Asanoa ferruginea: one gene and its partner. The protein of the gene in region 1 interacts with the protein of each later gene in a pairwise test. Links are inferred from orthologs where the notes say so. Each region holds a gene or a part of one and is shown on either strand. Other genes may lie near its edges.

Region 1 (7,662 bases):
TGTCTGCTCGACCTGCGCACGGTCCCGCCACAGGCCGACGAGGATCTGCTGACCGCGCTGCTGTCAGCGGCCAAACAGCACTAAGGCCGACCAGCCCTCAGGCGACCAAGCCCGGCGGGCGGCCACGAGCATCAGGCCCGCCCTTACGACGCGCCTTTCGGCCCGGATCAGGCAGTGGTCGGCGAGTGGCCCACAAACATTAGCCCCGCCCACACGGACGGACGGGCCCTCGACCCGGATCAGGCCGCGGTCAACGGGCGACCCACAAACACAAGGCCCACCCCCACGGACAGCCCTTCGACCCGGATCAGGCCGCGGTCAACGGGCGACCCACAAACACAAGGCCCACCCCCACGGACAGCCCTTCGACCCGGATCAGGCCGCGGTCAGCGGGCGACCCACAAACACAAGGCCCGCCCCCACGGACAGGCCTTCGGCCCGGATCAGGCAGCGGTCGGCGAGTGGCCGACAAGCATTAGGCCCGCCCGGACGGACGGGCCTTCGGCTTGGGTCAGGCGGCGGTCGGCGGGTGGCCGCCGTCGCCGTCGACGATCTCGTCGGGGGTGCCGTCTTCATCGAGGTCGACCATGGTGACGTCGACCTTGCCGTCGCCGGTGGTGTCGAATTGGAACAGGTCGGGCTTGCCGTCGCCGTCGGTGTCGACCACCCACACGTCGGTCTTGCCGTCGTTGTTGGCGTCGGCCGTCATCAGCTCGACGCGCTCGTCGCCGCGGGTCTCGACGACCTCTTCGGACTCGCTCATCGGATCTCCTCGCGCGGGTGCGGGTAGCGTTCCGGCACAACCTACGGCCACCGGCCGCACACCGCGACTCGACGCTCATGCGAACGGGCCGGCGTGTCGCCGTGCGAGCGACCAGCGGCGGACCTGGCAGCGGAGCGTAGCGGAGCGCTCTCTGGCGGGAGCGACGGTCGTGCCCACCGCGGGCCCGAGCCATCCCGCATTTGATCTAGTTTGTGGCGAATGGGCTTGGGCGCATCGAGGCGTAGTCGGCGATGCCGTCGTAGTTGGTGTCGCGGACCCAGGCGTCGGTGCGGCCGTCGAAGTCGGTGTCCAGGGCGAGCGAGTCGACCCGGCCGTCGTTGTTGATGTCGGACGCGACCGCGTCGGTGTGGCCGTCGCCGTTGGCGTCGGTCAGGTATTGGTCGGCCACGCCGTCTTCGTCGTAGTCCCGCATGATCGTGTCGAGCCGGCCGTCGCCGTCGCTGTCGTGGTAGGCGGCCTCGATCACGCCGTCGTGGTCGCCGTCGACGGAGACCAGGTCGGCGTAGCCGTCGCCGTCGAGGTCGGTGATGTAGGTGCGGCCACCGTCGAGGTCGTGCTCCACGATGGAGTGCGGCGCGCCGAAACCGGCCGGCCCGTCGGCGAAGCCGCCGGTCTCGTCGCCGCTGCCCAGTCCGTCTACCCCGGCCGGGTCACTGGCCAGGTGCGATGTGTCCCACTCACTCATGTGGAGCAATCTATGGCCGGGGCCGCCGGGCCCGGCTCCCGGAAACGTGCCAGGTGTGCCTAGTGGTGGATCTCCACGCCGGCCTTCGCGAGCGCCTTGATGATCTGGGCCGACTCGCCGAAGCCGATGACCAGCACGCCGTCGGGGCTGTTGGTCTTGATCTGGTTGGCCCCGGTGGTGAAGTCGATGTCGGGCGCGGCCGGGGTCGGCGGCTCGTAGGTCAGCAACTCGATGCTGTTGGTCGGGAAGCCGGCCCGCTCCAGTTCGGACTTCACGTTGCCTTGCAGGCCCGTGCCGTAGGAGTCGTTGCGCGCCACGATCGCGACCTTGTGTGGCCCGTCGCGCAGGATCACGTCGGCCAGCGCGCGGCCCTGGAGGATGTCGGAGGGCGCGGTGCGGAAGTAGAGGCCCTTGTCGTCGACCGTGCTCAGCCCGGCGTCGGTGTTGCACGGCGAGAAGAGCACGACGCCGGCCTTGACCACGGCGGGCAGCACCGCGCGCGAGATGCTCGACGCACCGGCGCCGATGATCACGCTGACCTTGGCGTTGATCTGCTTTTCCACGGTCTTCTTGGCGACGTCGGGGTTGGTGCCGTCGTCGCCGGGCACCCACACGACGTCTTGCCCGAACACGCCGCCGGCAGCGTTGAGCTCCTGGATCGCGAGCGCGGCGGCCGCCTCCATCGGCGGGTAGGCCAGCGCGAGGTCGCCGGTCTCCGGCAGCAGGCCGCCGATCTTGAGCGGGTCGATCTTGTCCGGAGCGGCCGACGTCTTGGGCGGCTTCTTCGTCGAGGTTGTCGACTCGTCGCCGGCACCGACGTATTCCGTCTTGCTGTCGTCGAGTCGGTCGCCCGAGCCGAAGTGCAGCGTCGCGTAGCTTGCGGTCGACGGCTCGCCGGCGTCGGTGAACCCGCCGCGCTTCAGCGAGACGCCGCGGTATTGCAGGTCGGCTCCGTCGCGGGCGAGCGCCAGGCAGGCCGGCACCGTCTCGCATTCCGTGCCGCCGGTGGTCACCGAGTTGATCTGGTTGGCGATCTTGGTCGGATCGATCGAGCCCGCCTGCTGCGCCGCGAGCGCGCTGATCACGATCGCGTCGTAGGTCTCGCCGGCGTAGGTGTAGTCGGTGAGCTCGGGGCGAAGCGCCTTGATGCGCGCCTTGAAGTCTTCGGACAGCGGGGCGAGGGGAGTTGTCCCCTTCATCCCGGCGAGCATGCCCGCCTGATCCTTGAACTCGTCGCCGAACGTATTGATCATGTTTCCGTCGGTGCCGTAGAGCCGGGCCGGGGTGCCGGCCGAGTCGGCGGTGTCCGGCGGTGGGGCATCTTTGCCACACGCGGCGCTGGCCAGCACGAGCGCGGCGCACACGGCGATGGCCATGTGACGCGCTCCGCGGGAGACGAGCATGGGGTGTCCGTCCTTCCTCCCCTGAGGTCCGCCAGGGAGGGTAGCGTGCCGGCGTCGATATATGGGATAGCGCCCGGCCAAAGCCGTAATACCGACGGGTAACGTGACCGCGTGTCAACTTCACCTCTCGCAAACGGCCCCGGCGCGCTCGCGGAACGGATGGGCATCGTCCTGACCGAGATGACCCCGGAGCGCGTGGTCGGCACGATGCCGGTCGACGGCAACACGCAGCCATACGGCCTGCTGCACGGCGGCGCGTCATGCGTGCTGGCCGAGACGCTCGGCTCGGTCGCCGCCGTCCTGCACGGGCACACCGTCGGCCGCGGGCTCGCCTTGGGCGTCGACATCAATGCCACCCACCACAAGGCGGTACGCACGGGTACGGTCACCGGTGTCGCGACGCCGGCCCACCGCGGGCGGGGCACCGCCACCTACGAGATCGTGATCACCGACGAGGCCGGCGACCGGGTCTGCACCGCCCGGCTGACCTGCCTGCTCCGCGCGCCGAGCTGACCCGTTCGCGTGGCCGCGGTTGACGACGGGTCGTAGAGTTCGCCCGTGGTCGAGGTTCCCCCGGATGCGGTCGACGACGCCGCGCAGGTGCTGCGGTTGGCCCTCGACGGCGACAGCGACGCGGTGGTCGACGCGTTCGACGCGGTCGTCGACCGGTCTGGTGTGGTTGGCGCCTATGACGTCGCCTGGTGCCTGGCCGCGACGATGGTCGGCGAGGGCGTGCCGGTCGGCCGGTGGACGCTCGACTTCCCCGACATCGACGAGGCCGGCTACGACACCCGCTGGGTGGCCCGTTTCGTGAGCGCCTACGCCAACAGCGACGCGTCGACCGGCGAGGCGCTGTTCGGCGCCGCGCTGGCCGACGGTCAGTTGCCGGAGTGCCTGTTGACGCTGGCCGGGTCGGCCGTCGCCACGCTCCGCCGCCGCTCTCAGTAAGCGGTGTCGATCACCAGCGGCTCGTATTTGTATTCGGCGAGCACGACCCGCACGTAGAACTTCACGTTGTCGCGCACGTTGGTGGCGGCGATCCGCCAGGCCCCGCCGGTCGGCACGCTGGTCCAGTAGTTGCACGAGCCGACGCTGACGAAGATCACGCAGACCTTGAACGGGTAGACGCTGGCGTTGCGGACGTTGATGTCGACGCAGCGCGTCGAGGTCGTGTAGGGCCCGGCGTCGAAGCCGGTGCCGCCGCGCGGGAGGGACTTGCGGACGAACCCGCTGTAGCAGGCGCCGGCGGCGGCGACGTCGGCGCTGGGTTCGGCCTGGGCCGGGGTGGCTAAGGCGACGCCGAGCAACCCCATCGTGGTGATGGTCATTAGGACGCGAAGGAGTCGGGACAGCATTGGGCGGCCTCCATCGTGGATCAAGGGGCGTGGTCAGCGTACTCACGTGAATCCATGTCTGACACTCGTTTCCGGCGATGTGCTATCTCTTGACCTCGTGCTTGACAAGGTGCGAAAGCTGCTGGCCAAGGCCGAAGACCCGGCGTGCTCCCCGGCCGAGGCGCAGGCGCTGACCGCCAAGGCGACCGAGCTGATCGCCAAATACGGTGTCGACCAGGCACTGCTCGCCGCTCGCGACCCGGCCCGCGACCCGGTGGTCGACCGGCTGATCGAGGTGCCGTCGCCGTACGCCACCGACAAGGCCGGCCTCCTGGTCGGTGTAGCCATCCCGTTGCGCTGCCGCACGGTCCGGCTCACCCGGGCGGGCTCGGTCGCCGTCCACCTGTTCGGCTTCGACAGCGACGTGACCCGGGCAGACCTGCTCTACACGTCGCTGTTGGTGCAGGCGGCGCACGGTCTGGCCGCGGCCACGGTGCCGGCCGGTCAGCACCCGGCCGCGTTCCGCCGTTCCTGGCTGGCCGGCTTCGCGGCCGCGGTGACCACCCGGCTCCGCGAGGCCGAGTCGGCGGCGTCGTCCAGCGTGCCGTCGATGGACCTGGTGCTGGCCGACCGCTCCGGCGTAGTGGAACGCAAGCGCGACGAGGCCTACCCCACCGCGCGCCTGGCCCGCCCGCGCCGGCTCACCGGCGACGGCGGCGCGTCCGGCTTCGCGGCCGGCACGACGGCCGACCTGGGCGGCGGGGCGCACGTCGCGGGGGGCACCAGGACCGCGCTGGCGTGAACCTCGCGGCGCTCGACGACAACCTGGCCCGGCACGCGTCCCACCTGCACCACGCCACGCCCGGCATGCGACTGCTCGCCGAGGGCGACGTGCTGGTCTGCGACAGCGGCCTGCCGGACGACACGTTCAACATCGTGGCGGCGGCCCGCTTCAGCACCGACAACCGGATAGCGGAAACCGTGGCGCTGCTCCGGGCGACCGGCCGCCCGTTCACCTGGTGGGTCGGCCCGAGCTCGACCCCGGCGGACCTGTCCGACCGGTTGCTGGCGGCCGGCCTGCCGGTGGCCGAACGCGAGCTGGCGATGTGGTGCCCGACCGGCCCGCGTCCGGCTACGGACCGGGAGGTCCGAGTCGTCGCGACGCCGGCCGAGCTGGCGGATTGGGCGTCGGTGGTCGCGGCCAACTGGTCGCCGCCGTCGCCGACGGTGCTGGAGTTCTTCGCACGCACCGCCGCCGGATCATTAGCGGCGGATAGCCCGGCGCGCTACCTGATCGGGTATGCCGACGGGCGCCCGGTCGCGGCGGCGGAACTCTTCTACGGCGCGGGAGTAGCTGGTTTCTACAACGTCTGCACGCTGGCGCCGCACCGCCGCCGGGGCTGGGCTACCGAGCTGGTCTCCTTCGGCCTCGGCCTAGCTGCGACGGACGGTTACGACACCGCGATTCTCCAGGCAGCCGAGACCGCCATCAGCGTCTACGCCCACCTGGGCTTCGAGCCGTGCGGCGACGTGGTCGAGCATGCTGTGCGGCCAGGCCACCGCGACTGACCGCGGCGCCTGGATTACGAAGCACCCAGCGCGATCAGCGCCAGCCCGACCGCGACCATCGCCGCCAGGAAGAGGGCCACACCGCCGACCACGCGCCGGATGCTGCCGTTGCGGGTCAGTGGCGCGGTCGCCTCGGGGTGACCCAGGGCCAGCAGCCGGCCGCGTTCGACCAGCACCCGGTCGCGCCAGCGCACCGCCGTCGGGCCGCCCAGCACCAGCGCGCCAGCGGGCTGCGGCGCCATCCGGGCCACGCCTACCGCGACACCGGCACCACCGACCGGGGCCGGCGCGACCGAAGCAGCGGCGGGTGCGAGCAGCAGACCGACCCCGCTGGCCCGCGACAACTCGACCGCCAACCGGGCCTGGGCGCGTTGCAGCCGCCGCACCGCATGCCGGCCCTTGATCCCCGCCCGCCCATGGGCATGCCGCCGCGCACCGGCGCGCAGGTGGCCGTGTGCCAGCACCCGAAGCTCGTCGGCCGTCGCGATCCGCCGGTCACCCAGGGCCGCCAACTGCGCCATGTAGTAGTCGGCCTCGCGGTGCCGCACGCCGCGGACCAGGAACAGGATCATCAGTAGCGGGGGTAGGCCCTTGACGAACAGGTCGCCGAAGATGCCGGCGCCGCCACCGAGGGAGAGCAGTGGTGAGTTCCACAGGAAGTGGATCGCCATCGCGCCGAGGACCGACAGCACGGCCACGCCGACGCGGGAGAAGAGGGAGCGGTCGGTGCGGACCGCCAGATAGCCGATGCCCGCGCCGGCCAAGGCGCCGAACAGGGTGTGGCTCCACAGGCCGGCCAGGAAGCCGCGCAGGAGAAACGTGGCCACCACCGGGGCGATCTGGTCGCCGCGGCCGGCCACCGCGACCGCGTTGATCGCGTAGACCACGTCTTCGACGACCTGGAAGCCCAGGCCGACCAGCGAGCCGTATACGACGCCGTCCAGGACGCTGTTGACCTGGGCGCGGGCCACCAGCACGATCGCGATGATGCCGAGTGCCTTGGCGGTCTCCTCGACGGTCGGGCCGGCCAGCGCCGAGCCCCATTCCGCGGCGATTCCGGGTGAGGCCAGCTTGGCGATCAGGTTGTGCACGGCCGTGTTGCCGCGGATGGAGATCGAGGTCGCGACCAGGCCGCCCCAGGCGAAGGCGGTCGCGAGCAGCAGCGGGGGTTCGCGCTCGAGGTAGTCGAGCGCGGCCACGAAGACGCAGAACGGCACCGCGTAGAGGCCGAAGAGCACCAGGGCGGTGAGGGTCGCGGTGGGATAGGTGGCGAACGACTCGCGGATGAACATGACCAGCCGCAGCCCGCCACCGGCGATCAGCAGCAGCACCACCCAGAACGCCGGGAGCAGTAGCGACTTGCCGGGGTGGGCCCAGGCCGGCGTGGGGTGCACCGGCGCGCTGCGGGCGGACCGGAGGGTCTGGGTCATGCGGTGCCGCCGCGGCGGTGGGCGATCGTCTTCGTGCTCGCCTCGATCGCCGGGAGGGCGTCGCGCAGCGCGGGTGCGGTGCCGGCCACGGTGACCTCGATCGCCACGCCGTCGCCGGCGAAGACCAGGTAACGGCCGCCGCGGCCGGGCGCGGCGTAGGTGCCCTGGACGCCGGCCAGGCCGGTCGCGGTGGACACCGGGAACTGCTGGCCGGTGAGCTCGTGGCCGCGTACCGCGGTGATCTTCCGGCGGAGCCGTTCGGTCGCTTCCGGGAGCGTGCCCTGGAACGGCGTGACGACGATGACGTAGCGGACCGTGCCGACCAGGAAGACCGCGGTGCCGCGGGTGTCACCCGGTCGGGTGAGCGTGACGTCGAGGCGGGCGTCCGGCGGCGGTGTGACGGTCACGCCGCCGCCGACCGGGTAGGTGCCTTTTCCGACCGGGCGCTGCGCCGGTA
Region 2 (7,717 bases), 5.4 Mb from region 1 along the record:
TCAACCTGTGCTGGACTTCCATGTGCGCCTGGCGCGCAAGCCCGGCGCCGACGCCCGTCTCGTATCCATATTGGACGAATGTGGGTTCGACCGGGCGGTGGTGTGCGCGGGCGGCACCATCGACCTGGACCGCCTTTCCCGTCAGCTCATCCTCGGCGGCCACGTCGAGACTGACGCTGACAACGATTCGGTGTTGGCCACTTGCGCGGCGTCGGCCGGGCGCCTGGTGCCGTTCTACTTCGCGAATCCGCATCGCCCGGTCCAGGCCTACAAGGACCGGGCCGCCGAGTTCCGTGGGCTGGAGATCTCGCCCGCGGTCCACGGTGTCGGTCTGACCGATCCTCGCGTCGCCGAGCTGGTCGGCGTGGCGGCGGAGTTCGGCCATCCGGTCTACGCCGTCTGCTTGGACCGGCCCGGTGCGGGGGTTGCCGACCTGGTCAGCCTGGCGCGCCAGCATCCGGCGGTAAGCTTCGTGCTGGGCCACAGCGGGATAGGCAACATCGACTTCTACGCACTGACTCTGATCACGGACGAGGCCAACATCGTGCTGGAGACCTCGGGTGGCTACGCGTGCGTGGCCGACGCAGCGGTGAGCCGGCTCGGCGCCGAGCGGGTCGTGTTCGGGTCGGAATTCCCCCTTCAGCATCCGACTGTGGAGCTGGCCAAGTTCGCCGCGCTGCGGCTACCGGACGAGCAGTGGCGACAGATCGCCTGGGACAACGCACATCGACTGCTAGGAGAGGAGCCGCGGTGACCTCGATCCTGCCCCAGCTCGGCCAGTGGCACGGGCCGGAGGACCTGCATCGCCTTCAGGAGAAGCAACTGGCGCAAACGATCACTTGGGCGTCCCGCTCACCCTTCTACCGCCGGTCGCTCGCCGCGGCTGCGCTGCCCACCACCGCCGCCGACCTCGCCGCGCTGCCGCTGACCAGCAAGCAGGATCTGCGCGACAACTACCCCTTCGGCATGCTCGCCGTGCCGAAGGAGCAGCTCGCTACCTATCACGAGTCGAGCGGCACCGCTGGTCAACCGACGCCGTCCTTCTACACGGCCGAGGACTGGGTCGATCTCGCTGAACGCTTCGCCCGCAAATGGATCGGGATATCGGCCGCAGACACGTTTCTGGTCCGCACGCCGTACGCGCTGCTGCTGACTGGGCACCTCGCGCACGCGGCGGGCCGGCTGCACGGCGCCACCGTGGTGCCAGGCGACAACCGGTCCTTGGCGATGCCGTACGCCCGGGTGGTTCGGGTCATGCACGACATCGGCGTCACATTGACCTGGTCGGTGCCGACCGAGTGCCTCATCTGGGCCGCTACCGCGGCGGCCGCGGGACACCGGCCCGACACCGATTTCCCGGCGCTGCGCGCGCTGTTCGTCGGTGGAGAGCCGCTGACCGCTGCCCGTCGTGCGCGGATCAGCCGGATCTGGGGTGTGCCCGTCATCGAGGAGTACGGCTCGACGGAGACCGGAAGCCTCGCCGGGGAGTGCCCGAACGGCCGGATGCACCTGTGGGCCGACCGTGCGCTGTTCGAGGTCTACGACCCGCGAACCGGCACCGTCAGCGCGGAGGGCGACGGCCAGCTCGTGGTCACTCCGCTGTTCCGCGAAGCGATGCCGCTGCTGCGCTACAACCTCGAAGACAATGTGTCGGTCTCCTACGACGACTGCCTGTGCGGATGGAACCTGCCCACAGTCCAGGTCCTCGGCCGATCCGCCTTTGGATACAAGGTTGGCTCGGCCACCGTCACCCAGCACCGGCTGGAGGAGGTCGTCTTCTCGCTACCGGAGTCCCATGGCGTGGTGTTCTGGCGAGCGAGGGCGGAGCCGACGGTGCTGCGCATCGAGATCGAGGTGCCGCCGGAGCACCGGGCACCGGCATGCGCCGAGCTGACCGCCAAGGTGCGGGACACCTTTGGCGCGGACTGCGAGGTGGTCGGGTTGCCTCCGGGTTCACTGATCCCCTATGAGGCGCTCACCAGCATGCCGGACGTGGTCAAGCCACGGAGCCTCTTCGGTCCCGACGAGGACTGGGGCAAAGCGCTTCTCTACTACTGACGGAGACGACATGGCGCACCTGCGGGTGGCGGTCGTCGGGGCCGGAATCGCCGGGCTCGTTTTCGCCGCCGCCCTTCGACGGACCGGAATCCAATGCCAGATCTTTGAGCAGGCTCCCCGCCTCACCGAAGTGGGGGCGGGGGTGCAGGTGGCACCCAACGCCACCCGGCTCCTGCACCGGATGGGTCTGCGTGACCGGCTCTCCGAAGTCGCCGTGGCGCCGGAGTCGATCGAGATGCGTCGTTGGGACGACGGGGCGCTGTTACAGCGCACTCCGCTGGGTGACTTATGTCTTCGCCGGTTCGGTGCCCCCTATTACACCGTCCATCGGGCCGACCTTCAGGCAAGCCTGCTCTCCCTAGTTCCTCCGGACCACGTGCATCTCGGTGTCCGGCTCGCCGCGGTGACACAGGATGCCAACGAGGCTCGCCTGCATCTGGCGGACGGCACGACGGTGGCCGCGGACCTCGTCGTCGGCGCCGACGGCATCCACTCGGTGGTACGCGAGCAGATCGTGACCGACACCCCCCGATACTCCGGCCAGACGATCTACCGGGGGCTCGTGCCTGCGTGGCGGGTGCCGTTCCTCGTCGCTGAGCCTCGGGTGCGGCTCTGGTTCGGGCCGGGCAAGCACGTGGTGTCGTATCCCGTCTCGGCCGGCCGGCAGGTCAGCTTTGGCGCGACCGTGGCCGTCTCGGACTGGTCGGAGGAGTCCTGGACGGCCAACGGCGACGCTGCCGACCTGGCCGCGGCTTACGCCGGTTGGCACACCGACGTCACGCGGTTGATCGACGCGGCCGACCGGGTCAGCCGGTGGGCGCTGCACGATCGGGACAGCATCGACCGGCTCGGTGCCGGACGAGTGGTCGTCATCGGCGACGCCGCGCACCCGATGCTGCCGTTCCAGGCTCAAGGTGCGAACCAGGCGATCGAGGACGCGGTCGTGCTCGCGCGTTGCCTGGCCGCGGCGGGTCCAGCCAGGTGGGGTGCCGCGGTGCGCCGTTACGCCGAGGTCCGGCTGCCCAGGGTGGTCGACATCCAGCGGCGGTCCCGCGCCAACGCCCGGACGTTCCACCTCGGCGACGGGGACGGGCAGCGTCTCCGCGACACCGCCGCTCAGGTCACGTCCGGACTGGACCAGCACGAGTGGCTCTTCGCGTACGACGCCGAACATGTCACCACGACCAGCGGGAGCATCTGATGGAACTGACCGGAATCGAGTCGACGGTCGCACTGGTCACCGGTGCGGCACAGGGCATCGGGGCCGCTGTGGCCAGTGTGCTGGCCGGTGCCGGAGCGCACGTCGCCGCAGTGGACCACAACGCGGAGGCGCTGGCAACGATGGTGACCAAACTCGAGGCGGAAGGAGAGTCCGCCCGCGGATATGTGGTCGACGTGCGGGAAAGCGCAGCCGTGGACGCGCTCGTCGGACGCATCGAGGAAGAGCTCGGGCCGATCGCGATCCTCGTCAACGCCGCCGGCGTGCTCCACACCGGCCGGGTGATCGAGCTGTCCGACCGGCAGTGGATCGAAACCTTCGCGGTCAACGTCGGCGGCGTGTTCCACCTGTCGCGTGCGGTCGCGCGGCGGATGACCGGCCGCCGGCGGGGCTCGATCGTGACGGTGGCGTCCAACGCCGCCGGAGTGCCGCGTACGGAGATGGCCGCGTACGCCGCCTCGAAAGCCGCGTCGGCCCAGTTCACCCGGTGCCTCGGTTTGGAGCTGGCGGACCACGGCATCCGATGCAACGTCGTGTCGCCCGGCTCGACGGACACGCCGATGCTGCGGGCGATGGTCGGTGAGGGCGCGGACTTCACCCGGGTGATCGAGGGCACGCCGGCCGCGTATCGGATCGGGATTCCGCTGCGCAAGGTCGCCCAGCCGCGGGACGTGGCCGAGGCGGTCGCGTTCCTCGTATCCGACCAGGCAGGTCACGTCACGATGCACGACCTCTACGTCGACGGCGGCGCCGCACTGCACGTCTGACGTTGCCGGACCGACCAGGAGGACAACAATGCCGATGACTCCGATCGCGCCATACCGGATGCCGGGCCAGGGCGACGTGCCCAGTTCGGCCGTCGCTTGGCGTCCGCACCCGGACCGGGCCGCCGTGCTGGTCCACGACATGCAGCGATACTTCCTGCGCCCGTTTTCGGCGGGGGAGCCGCCGATGACCGAGCTGATCGCCAACGTCACGAAGCTGCTGGCGGCCGCGCGTGCGGCCAGGGTGCCGGTGCTGTACACCGCGCAGCCGGGGGGCATGAGCAGGGCGGACCGGGGGCTGTTGCAGGACTTCTGGGGTCCAGGCATGGGTGCCGTGGAGGACGACCGCGGCATCGTCGACGACGTGGCTCCCGCGCCGGGCGACACGGTGCTGGCCAAATGGCGATACAGCGCGTTCTTCCGCAGCGATCTCGAGGAACGGCTGCGGCGCGCGGGGCGCGACCAGCTCGTCGTTTGCGGTGTGTACGCGCACATGGGCTGCCTCATGACCGCGTGCGATGCCTTCAGCCGCGACATCCAGCCGTTCCTCGTCGCGGATGCCCTCGCCGACCTGTCGCTGACCGACCACCTCATGGCGCTGCGGTATGCCGCGGATCGGTGTGCCGTGCCGCTGCCGCTGTCAGAGGTACTGGCTCACCTGGAGAGGTGAACGAGCTCTCCAGGTGAGCCCATCCCGACGTCTCAGTTGTCGACGTCGCCGCGGATGTAGCGCTGGGCCCAGCGGTAGGCGAGGTCGCCGAACTGCTCGCCGAAGACGATCGACCGCTCGACGGTCTTCTTGAAGTGCACCCCACCCCACACCCGGCTGATGGCGCACTCCTTCACGAACGCGTCCCAGGTGGGGTAGAACAGCTCGACGTCGCTGGCGGGGGAACGCCCCGGCTCCCGCAGGGTCGAGCCGGCCCGGGAGACGTGCCGCAGGTTCAGCACGTCGTCACCGAGGAACCGCCGTGCCGCCTGTGCCTCCGCGGAGCAGAGCACGGTGGACCCGGACGGGTAGTCGGGGTGGTCCCCGGTGTTCAGGTAGCTGGACCACTCGTCGCCGCGGATGTCGTCGACCGTGCCCTTGCCGGGGCCACCCCAGGCGGTCAGCTTCTGACGTCCGTAGAGGTGCCGGATCGCGCTGAACGGGCGCACGGCGTCATACCTGTGCTTCTGGTGCCAGCAAGCGATCATGGCGTCGAAGATCGCCACGGAGGTGGTGAAGCCGAGATCGATCATGTCGTCCAGCGTCAGGCGATCGAGGTGCGCGATCGCCGCGAAGCCCACGGACTGGCCCAGCCCCATCGTCTTGTCGTCGAAGTACTCGGCCGCCACCTTCTGCCGGTCGGTGAGCGCGGCCGAGGCCTCGATGATCTCGTCCACCGAGCGCCTGTAGTCCCGTGGCCGCGTGTGGTCGATGTGGTCGGGCGCGGCGAGCGCGAACTGCCGCGGGTCGCCGAAGCTGTGCGCTTTGACCAGCCGCAGCTGCGGTGTGGCGAACTGCTGGGCGACGAAGATGCCCAGGTCGCCCCCGCCGCCACCGAGGCGACGGCCGTGCGGACCGAGGTTGGGCTGCCAGCGTGAAGGGTGTTCCAGTTCGAATGGCGTGTTGACGGGTCGATAACCGGTGTAGTCGGCGTAAGGCTTGCCGTTGTAGCGCCGGCCGACGTCGCCGAGCTGGTTCATCCCGTCGCGCAGCGCCGCCGCGACGACCGCCTTGCCGGCGAGGTTGCCAAGGCCCACCGGACTGGTCCGATCCTCGGACTCGTCGTCCGGGTTCAGTCCGATCGAGGTCATGACGGCCCGGAAGTCCGGCTCCCGCCGCGGTTCCACGCCTTTTATGACCTGGTAGTTGGCGTGCAGCGCCGCGATGGTCTTGTTCCGGTTGGTGGCCGCCTCGCTGGAGGGCCGCCGACCGAGACGGGAGTGCAGTCCGACCCTCGTCGGATGGTACGGCGCGGTCGCGTCGAACCACGAGACGACCGACAGGTGAACGAAGCGGTGGAGCACGGTCACGTCCATCGGGGCGATCACGTTGAAGGCGGGCTGGAACGGGCTGATCAGCTCGATGATGAAGTTGCCGGTGTCGAGGTCGAAGCCGGTGGCGGCGGCCGCTTTCGAGGGCGTGGCCGACGCTGCGCCACCGTGCGCCAGAGAGGCCAACACCGCGGTCGACGCCGTGCCGAGCCCGCCGATGAGCAGCGACCGGCGGCGAGTTGAGAATCCTGGGTCGGGAGAACCTTCAGATGCGGTCATGATGTGCCCTCTTCCCTGTCGACGCGAGACTCGCGGATTCCGTTCCGGGAGCCAGGATTCGCGAGCGATCTCGGGTCCGTCCACTACCTACCCGAGTAGTCAGCGGCGAGCGCCCGTCGCCGGAATACCGCGAACGCGGGGTGCGCGCCCCGCGCGTCGCCGGGCTACGGTCGGCGGACGGCCGAACGGTCGTGACCGCGATGCCGAAGGGAATTCCCATGCTCGAGCGCATGCACGTCGTCGTCATCGGCGGGACGTCGGGTATCGGCCGTCATTTCGCCCAGTCGTGTGCCGACCGGGGAAGCGATGTGATCATCACCGGTCGCACCGCGGAGCGCAGCAAGCGCGTCGCCGACGAGATCGGTGGGCGAACGCGCGGGCTCGCATTGGACCTGTCCGGCCCAGGCGAGGCCGCGACGGGTCTATCCAGCGTGGAGCGTGTCGACTGGTTGGTTTTGTCCGCTCTCGATCGCGACTACAATGCGGTTCGCGACTACCGCTCCGACGACGCGGTCAGGCTGCTGACCGTCAAGCTAGTCGGCTACACGACCGTCATGTCCGTCCTCGCCCCACGAATGATGGAGAAGAGCGCGGCCGTGCTGATCGGGGGCCTGGCGAGCCACCGACCGTATCCGGGATCCACGACCGTGACGACCGCGAACGGTGGCATCGGCGCACTGGTCCGGACGCTGGCGGTCGAGCTCTCGCCGATCCGGGTCAACGCCCTGCACCCGAGCATCGTGTCGGACACTCCATTCTGGAGCGACAAGCCGGCTGCCCGGGACGCCGCCTTGTCGCGGGCCCTGACGAAGCGGCCGGTCACGATGGGGGACTGCACCGGTGCGATCACCTTCCTGCTGGAGAACCCGGCCATCAACGGCGTCAACCTGAACATCGACGGCGGAGAGACGCTCATCTGAAGCGGGTCGTGATCCGCCAGGGTCCCCACCAGCCGGACGCACCCTGGCCCCGTTCGCGTTGCGAGCGCGGGTAGCGGGTGAGATCGCGGGCCGAGAACAACGCCATGCCGGCGTGGAACCCGCTGACCGGCACGGGCAGCCGGGTCCAGTACGCCAACAGACCGTCGACGCGGAACTCCACCTCCGGGGCGCCGGCCAGGTATGAGATGGCGTACCGGTGCGGCAGTCCCGGCTCGGTGGGCACGTTCAAAACCACACGGTGGATGTAGTGCTCGTCTGGGCTGGTGACGCCGGGGAGCGCCAGCCGCTCGACGACCGCGTACAAAGTGTCGTTGGTCGCGGCGGCATTGAGGACCACGCCGGTCGCGAGGTCGAACAGGTTCACCGTGCCGAAGGCGTCGAGCGGGTCGTACGGAACCTGGCCGTACGTCCGTATCCCCATCTCGACCTCGAACGTCAGGCGCCCGGCCACCGGGGTGGCGAACCGCCGCACCGAA

The links.
Region 2: the proteins of DFJ67_RS10135 (region 1) and DFJ67_RS34960 interact in binary tests that used the Escherichia coli proteins (3 or more experiments, as listed by UniProt). The link is inferred for Asanoa ferruginea from one-to-one orthologs.

What each region holds. Positions count from the first base shown.
Region 1 is NZ_QUMQ01000001.1:2,104,954-2,112,615, forward strand. What follows is about bases 1,983-4,708. They hold DFJ67_RS10135 (hotdog fold thioesterase), read left to right. Parts: upstream 1,983-3,031; coding sequence 3,032-3,385; downstream 3,386-4,708. Other genes in these bases: DFJ67_RS10130 (ABC transporter substrate-binding protein), read right to left, coding at 1,983-2,872; DFJ67_RS10140 (hypothetical protein), read left to right, coding at 3,431-3,820; DFJ67_RS10145 (hypothetical protein), read right to left, coding at 3,814-4,227; DFJ67_RS10150 (DUF2786 domain-containing protein), read left to right, coding at 4,325-4,708. In the rest of the region: selA (L-seryl-tRNA(Sec) selenium transferase), read left to right, coding at 1-84; DFJ67_RS10120 (hypothetical protein), read right to left, coding at 512-763; DFJ67_RS10125 (hypothetical protein), read right to left, coding at 969-1,469; more of DFJ67_RS10130, read right to left, coding at 1,529-1,982; more of DFJ67_RS10150, read left to right, coding at 4,709-5,008; DFJ67_RS10155 (GNAT family N-acetyltransferase), read left to right, coding at 5,005-5,775; DFJ67_RS10160 (PrsW family intramembrane metalloprotease), read right to left, coding at 5,790-7,205; DFJ67_RS10165 (hypothetical protein), read right to left, coding at 7,202-7,662. UniProt on the Escherichia coli protein: Required for optimal enterobactin synthesis. Acts as a proofreading enzyme that prevents EntB misacylation by hydrolyzing the thioester bound existing between EntB and wrongly charged molecules.
Region 2 is NZ_QUMQ01000001.1:7,467,841-7,475,557, reverse strand. Bases 3,111-5,891 are described here. They hold DFJ67_RS34960 (isochorismatase family protein), read left to right. Parts: upstream 3,111-4,072; coding sequence 4,073-4,711; downstream 4,712-5,891. Other genes in these bases: DFJ67_RS34955 (vanadium-dependent haloperoxidase), read right to left, coding at 4,744-5,891; DFJ67_RS34965 (2,3-dihydro-2,3-dihydroxybenzoate dehydrogenase), read left to right, coding at 3,259-4,044; DFJ67_RS34970 (FAD-dependent monooxygenase), read left to right, coding at 3,111-3,259. In the rest of the region: DFJ67_RS34980 (amidohydrolase family protein), read left to right, coding at 23-754; DFJ67_RS34975 (phenylacetate--CoA ligase family protein), read left to right, coding at 751-2,058; more of DFJ67_RS34970, read left to right, coding at 2,069-3,110; more of DFJ67_RS34955, read right to left, coding at 5,892-6,300; DFJ67_RS34950 (SDR family NAD(P)-dependent oxidoreductase), read left to right, coding at 6,519-7,220; DFJ67_RS34945 (DUF6081 family protein), read right to left, coding at 7,213-7,717. UniProt on the Escherichia coli protein: Involved in the biosynthesis of the siderophore enterobactin (enterochelin), which is a macrocyclic trimeric lactone of N-(2,3-dihydroxybenzoyl)-serine.